DNA from 2 places in the Actinosynnema sp. NPDC004786 genome. Region 2 is predicted to be linked to the other one. Evidence: riboswitches for the same ligand, from Rfam matches in the RefSeq annotation. Region 2 holds a riboswitch; the other holds the start of a gene.
What was found. A riboswitch is a leader RNA that binds a small molecule or an ion and turns the genes downstream of it on or off. The one in region 2 is predicted to bind glycine.
Positions count from the first base shown of each region.

Region 1: another riboswitch for glycine. It lies ahead of gcvP (aminomethyl-transferring glycine dehydrogenase); the one in region 2 lies ahead of gcvT (glycine cleavage system aminomethyltransferase GcvT).

Region 1 covers NZ_JBSGBG010000022.1:28,890-32,285, forward strand. The annotation lists gene ACWEFJ_RS20880 (bifunctional nuclease family protein) at 1-40, shown strand, start outside; gene ACWEFJ_RS20885 (MerR family transcriptional regulator) at 976-1,542, shown strand; glycine riboswitch at 1,631-1,721, shown strand; gene gcvP (aminomethyl-transferring glycine dehydrogenase) at 1,874-3,396, shown strand, end outside.
Region 2 covers NZ_JBSGBG010000051.1:2,151-5,546, reverse strand. The annotation lists gene ACWEFJ_RS32995 (hypothetical protein) at 174-335, shown strand; gene ACWEFJ_RS32990 (helix-turn-helix transcriptional regulator) at 536-1,024, shown strand; gene ACWEFJ_RS32985 (hypothetical protein) at 1,179-1,544, shown strand; gene ACWEFJ_RS32980 (DUF3817 domain-containing protein) at 1,560-1,862, shown strand; glycine riboswitch at 1,926-2,014, shown strand; glycine riboswitch at 2,016-2,110, shown strand; gene gcvT (glycine cleavage system aminomethyltransferase GcvT) at 2,237-3,337, shown strand; gene glyA (serine hydroxymethyltransferase) at 3,353-3,396, shown strand, end outside.

The DNA of each region.
Region 1 (3,396 bases), on a different contig from region 2:
CTCCGTTTCGCCCGAGGACTTCCGCGGGGCGGACACGTAGGTCTTCCTCGAGGGTCTTCCGCGGGAGTCTTCTGCGGGGCGGACACGGAGGTCGTGGGTTCCGGCTCGGCGGCACGGCCGGGCCGGACCGGCGTGGTTCGGCCGCTCCGACGGCACCGCTTGGCACCTCTGGCGCGCTGCGTGCTCGGCTCGGATCCCGCGTGCGGCTCGGCGCGGCGGCTGAACCCGGCTCGGCTCCCGCCGGGCTTGCTGCGGCGGCTGAACCAGGATCGATCCGCCCGCCAGGTCTCCGCCGGATCACGTCGGCCGCCGGCCCGACCCGGGTCGAGGGAGCCGACTGTTCGCTCGGCCGCTCCCGTCGCGCCGCTCCCACCACCTCGCCGCGCTGCCTCGCCTTGCCCGGCCGCTTCACCGCGCCTTGCCGCGTAGCCCTCGCCGCGTTCCACCACCCCGCCTGACCGGGTCGCCGCGTCACCGGGTCGTCGCCTGACCGGGCCGCCGGTCGTGCTCGCGCAGGGGTACCCGCCCGGGGGAACCCCGTTTTCGATCCTGCCGGCACACACCGACAATTCCGGCCGACCGGGCGCGGACGAGCGGGTCGGGTGCCTGACCCGGCACGACACCTGCGAAGGGCCGGAACGTCGGCCGCGCGCCGTGGACGGCCCTCCGCAAGCGTGTGCGGTGAGTTGTGGATCAACCCCGCGTGCCACCTACGGGTGTCACGTGTCCGGGTTACACAACGTCAACCTTGCTCGGCTAAACGATCACTAAACGTCATCCGAATGGCTTACGCCAAGCGACTCTCTCAACCTCTACCTCACGTTGAGGTCAGACACGCCCCGCGCGTCGCGTTGACCTGCCCCCTAGGCGGTCTTACCGTCGAACTCAGGTGAATTGCCACGGTGTTGTTTCCCGACACCGCGGCGGCTTCACGTTGGTCGCCGGTCGTCGTGGCCGGACCGAGGGGAGGCAGGCGTGGTCGAGGAAGCGCCCATCCGGGCCGGATCCGGCGAACAGGGTGAGCTGTTCCCGGACTCCTCGCTGCCGGACGAACTGGTCGGGTACCGCGGCCCCGCCGCGTGCCAGATCGCGGGCATCACCTACCGCCAGCTGGACTACTGGGCGCGCACGGGCCTGGTCAACCCGACGATAAGGAGCGCTCACGGCTCCGGCAGCCAGCGGCTCTACTCGTTCAAGGACATCCTGGTCCTCAAGGTCGTCAAACGGCTCCTGGACACCGGCGTCTCGTTGCAGAACATCCGGGTCGCGGTCGACCACCTGCGCCGCCGCGGCGTGCAGGACCTGGCCCGGATCACGTTGTTCAGCGACGGCACCACGGTCTACGAGTGCACCTCCCCGGAGGAGGTGGTCGACCTGCTCCAGGGCGGCCAGGGGGTGTTCGGCATCGCGGTCAGCGGCGCGATGCGGGAGATCAGCGGCACGATCCACGACTTCCCCGCCGAACGCGCGGACGGCGCGGAGATCGTGGAGGCGGCCGACGACGAGCTGTCCCGCCGCCGTCGCACCCGGGCCATCGGCTGACCCGGCGAGGCCCGGCGGCAACTGAGATCCACGTCGCGCCGGCGGTTCCGAGGGCGTCCCCGCCGGGTACCATTCGCGCGTAGTCGCTTTATCCCGCGCGGGAGAGTCCGAGCCAGTCTCGGCGCCGAAGGAGCAAATCCTCCCCGGAACCTCTCAGGCGCAAGGACCGTGCGGGTGAGACGCCTCTGGAAAGCGGGTCGGCAGCACGCCGACCCCGCCGACGGTGCAAGCCCGGCCTCCGGGTGAAGCTCTCAGGCGCCCGACGTCGGGCAGAAGACAGAGGGGGAGGGCAACGGCAGGAGTCTGTCCGGAGCCCTGGAGGCCAGCACCGATGACGCAGGACCGCATCCCCCTCGCCGCACTCGAGCACGGCACCCCGTTCGCCGACCGGCACGTGGGCCCGCGGCCCGCCGAGCTGGCCCGCATCCTCGACGTCATCGGGGTCGGGTCGCTGGAGGAGCTGGCGCAGCGCGCCGTCCCCGAGTCGATCCGCGAGCGCGACCTGGCGCTCGACCTGCCCGAGCCCGCCACGGAGACCGAGGCGCTGGCCGAGCTGCGCGCCCTCGCCGCGCGGAACCGCCCGATGACGCAGATGATCGGCCTGGGCTACTACAACACCACGACGCCGCCGGTCATCCTCCGCAACGTGCTGGAGAACCCCGCCTGGTACACCGCGTACACGCCGTACCAGCCGGAGATCTCCCAGGGCCGCCTCGAAGCGCTGCTGAACTTCCAGACCATGGTCGCCGACCTGACCGGCCTGCCGCTGGCCAACGCCTCGATGCTGGACGAGTCCACCGCCGCGGCCGAGGCGATGACGCTGGTCCGCCGCGCCGGCCGGTCGAAGTCGGCCAGGTTCGTGGTGGACGCCGACACGCTGCCGCAGACGCTGGCCGTGATCGAGACCCGCGCCGAGCCGCTGGGCATCGAGGTGGTGACCGCCGACCTGTCGCAGGGCCTCGAAGGGCTCGGCCTGGGCGGCGACTTCTTCGGCGTGCTGCTGTCCTACCCCGGCGCGTCCGGCGTGGTCCGCGACCACGCGGGCGTCATCGAGGAGGTGCACCGGGCCGGCGCGCAGGTCGTGGTGGCGGCCGACCTGCTGTCGCTGGCGCTGCTGCGCCCGCCCGGCGAGATCGGCGCGGACGTGGTCGTGGGCACCACCCAGCGGTTCGGCGTGCCGATGGGCTTCGGCGGGCCGCACGCCGGGTACATGGCCGTGCGGCAGGGCCTGGAGCGGCAGCTCCCGGGCCGGCTCGTCGGCGTGTCCGTCGACGCGGACGGCTCCGTCGCCTACCGCCTCGCCCTCCAGACGCGCGAGCAGCACATCCGCCGGGAGAAGGCCACCAGCAACATCTGCACCGCCCAGGTGCTGCTCGCCGTGATCGCGTCGATGTACGCGGTGTACCACGGCCCGGAAGGGCTGAAGGACATCGCGACCCGCGCGCACCGGATGGCGACCGTGCTGGCCGCCGGCCTGCTGGAGGGCGGCGTCGAGGTCGTGCACGGCGAGTTCTTCGACACCGTGCGGGCGCGCGTGGAGGGCCGCGCGGCCGAGGTCGTCGCCGCCGCGCGGGACCTGGGCGTGAACCTGTGGCAGGTGGACGCGGACGTGGTGTCGATCGCGTGCGACGAGACGACCACGCGCGAGCACCTGGGGCTCGTGTGGAAGGCGTTCGGCGTGACCGTCGCCGACGTGGACGGCCTGGACGCCGACACCGCCGACGGCATCCCCGCCGACCTGCGCCGCACCAGCGACTACCTGACGCACCCGGTGTTCCACGCGCACCGCTCCGAGACCGCGCTGCTGCGCTACCTGCGGGCGTTGTCGGACAAGGACGTCGCGCTGGACCGCAG
Region 2 (3,396 bases):
TCGGGTGACACCAGGGGCGGTTCAGGCGTGGTTGCGTGGTCGGGCCGGCGACCAGTCGGGCGACGTGGGCGCGTTCGATCGTCATCATCCGGGTGAATGAGGGACGATGACGCTTGACACGACCGGTGCGGCGACGGGCCGCCCGGCCGAGCGACACGGACGGAGAGCGATCAGTGAACGTCAAGAAGGTGGTGACGCTGGCGGCGGTCGCGCTGGTGCTGTTCCTCCTGATCACCCAGCCGAACGAGTCCGCCCAGGCGGTGCGGACCGCCCTGGGGTGGCTCCAGGCCGGCGCGGAGTCGATCATCACCTTCGTCCGCAGCCTCTTCGCCTAGCGACCCCTCCGGCGTCGCCGAACTCCGCTCAATGCGGTCACGAGCGGTGACCGCAGGATCCGAGCGTTGCACCATACGGGTGGAATGAGGGCTATAACGCCCTGGTAACAGGGTTTTAGACAAACCGGGGTCTAGCGGTTGTCGGTACCCGCTAATACGGTGCGTCGCATTGGCTGATCTTCGACCGACGAGGAGGCAGAATGGTCGAGGACTCCGGAGTCGACGAGCTGTTGCGGCAGTGGGCGGCTGAGCGCTCGGACGACGCCGAGCTGCGGGAGGTGAACCGGATCAAGGACGCGTGGCTCGCGGAAGCCCCGCCGTCCGCGCCGGGGATCCCCGTGCAGCGGGCGAATGGCGGTCCCCGCGGCCTGGTGAAGGTCGAGTCCGCGGATCCGGCGTACGTGGCGGCGATGCGGAAGCGGGCGCCCGAGGTGCCCGAGGTCCTGCTCGCGGCCGCCGCCAGCTACTGGCAGCTGGTGGGCGATCTCTCCGAGGCCGAGCTGTGGTGGGACGCGGGCATCAGCCCGTTGGACCAGCGCGCTCTGGACTACCGGGCGGCCGGGCTCACCCCCGCCGACCTCGGTCGTCGCCTCGGCCCGATGACGGTGCTCCAGCACCTGCGTCGGGGCAGCGCGGCGGCCTGGTGCGTGGCCAGGTTGCAGAGGCAACGCCGGGACGGCGTGGCCTAGGTCCGACGAGTCGGGGCGGGCTCCTGTGGTCGAGGAGCCCTTGCCTTGAGGGGGCGGGCTCCTGCACGAGGAGCCCCGGCCCCGGTGGCGCGGCCCCGGCGCCCCGGAACCGGACGAACCGGACTCCGGGCGGAACACCCGTTACCCTTGAGGCGTGCAGGGCCTCATCACCCCCAAGCGGCTGGCCATCGCCGCCGCGTGCCTGGCGTCGCTGGTCGTGTGCTGCGGCCTGGCCTACTGGCAGTGGGAGCGGTTCTCCGAGGCGGGCGGCACGTTCCAGAACCTCGGCTACGTCTTCCAGTGGCCGCTGTTCGGCCTCTTCCCCGCGTTCATGGTGTGGCGCATCCGCAGGCTGGACGCCCGCCGCAAGGCCGAGGCCGCCCGGGAGCCGGTGGTCGAGCCGCCGCGCCCGGTGGTTACCGTGGAGCCCGTCAGGACACCCGTGCCGGACGACGAGGACGACGAGCTCGCGGCCTACAACCGCATGCTCGCCCAGCTCCACGCGCGGGACCAGCGGTGAGGCGAAGGTAGGACGATGAGCGGCGCGTTGACCAGGTTCCGGTTCATGGCTTACGTGGTCGGTGTCGGCCTGCTGCTGCTCGTGGTCGCCATGATCGCCAAGTACGCGGGCGGCAACGCGGGCATGATGCAGGTCGTCGGCCCCGTCCACGGCTTCCTCTACGCCGTCTACCTGGTGCTGACCGTCGACCTGGCGCTCAAGGCCCGCTGGTCGATCAAGGGCACCGCCCTGGTGCTGCTCGCGGGCACGATCCCGTTCGTGTCGTTCTACGCCGAGCGCAAGGTCGTGGAGACCGTCCGGGCCGAGAAGAGCCTGTGACCGGGGTTGACCCCGCCCGCCGGCCACCCCTAGCGTCTGGCGGTACCAACTGAACACGGCCGTCGATGTCGCGCGGGAGAGTCCCCCGAGCGGGGCGCCGAAGGAGCAACTCCTCCCCGGAATCTCTCAGGCCCAGGTACCGCGCGACGAAGGCAACTCTGGAAAGCAGGCGCACCCGCTGCGCCTCGCCCACGGTGCAAGCCGCCCGCGCCGGGTGGCGAAGCTCTCAGGCTCATGGCAGAGGGGGAGGCTCACTCGACGAGGAGTCTCCGATGGGCCGTGTCATCCTTTCGCACGTGACGCTCTCGGGCGCGCCCGCGCCGACCCGACCGGTCGGCCCGCCGGCGTGCCCGCACCCAGGGAGGACCCGCCCGATGGAAAGCCGCCGCACGCCCCTGTACGCCGAGCACGAGGCGCTGGGCGCCCAGTTCACCGACTTCGCGGGCTGGCGGATGCCGCTGCGCTACGACAGCGAGCTGGCCGAGCACCGCGCGGTGCGCACCTCGGCGGGCCTGTTCGACCTGACCCACATGGGTGAGATCGTGCTCACCGGCCCCGAGGCGGGCGCGGCGCTGGACCACGCCCTGGTCGGCCACGCCTCCGCGATCGGGGTGGGCCGCGCCCGGTACACGATGATCTGCGAGGCCGACGGCGGCGTGATCGACGACCTGATCGTCTACCGCACCGGTGACCAGGAGTACCTCGTCGTCGCGAACGCCTCGAACGCCGCCGTCGTCCACGAGGCCCTGGTCGAGCGCGCGAAGGGCTTCGACACCACCGTCGAGGACAGGTCCGCCGACTACGCGCTGCTCGCCGTGCAGGGCCCGCGGTCCACCGCCATCCTCGAAGCGCTCACCCCCACCGACCTGACCTCGGTCAAGTACTACGCCTCGTACCCGACCGAGGTCGCGGGCAAGCCGGCCCTGCTCGCCCGCACCGGCTACACCGGCGAGGACGGCTTCGAGCTGTTCGTCGCCCCGGCCGACGCCGCGCACGTCTGGCAGGCGCTGCTGGAGGCGGGCGCGCCGCACGACCTCAAGCCCGCCGGCCTCGGCTGCCGCGACACCCTCCGCCTGGAGGCGGGGATGCCGCTGTACGGCAACGAGCTGGGCCGGGACCACACCCCGTTCCACGCCAACCTCGGCCGGGTGGTGAAGCTCGACAAGCCGGGCGACTTCGTCGGCCGCGACGCGCTGGCCGCCGTCGCCGAGCAGGGCGTGACCGAGACCCTGGTCGGCCTGAAGACCACCTCCCGCCGCGCCCCCCGGCACGGCTACCCGGTGCTGGACGCGGACGGCAACCGCATCGGCGAGGTGACCAGCGGCGCGCTGTCGCCGACCCTCGGCTACTCGGTGGCGATGGCCTACGTCACCACCGGCCACACCGAGCCGGGCACGGAACTCTCGGTCGACGTGCGGGGCAAGCACGAGCCGGTCGAGGTCGTCGCGCTGCCCTTCTACCAGCGAACCAGCTAAGGGAGAGACCCACACATGTCCGAGCACTTCAACACCTCCCTCGCGGAGTTCGACCCGGA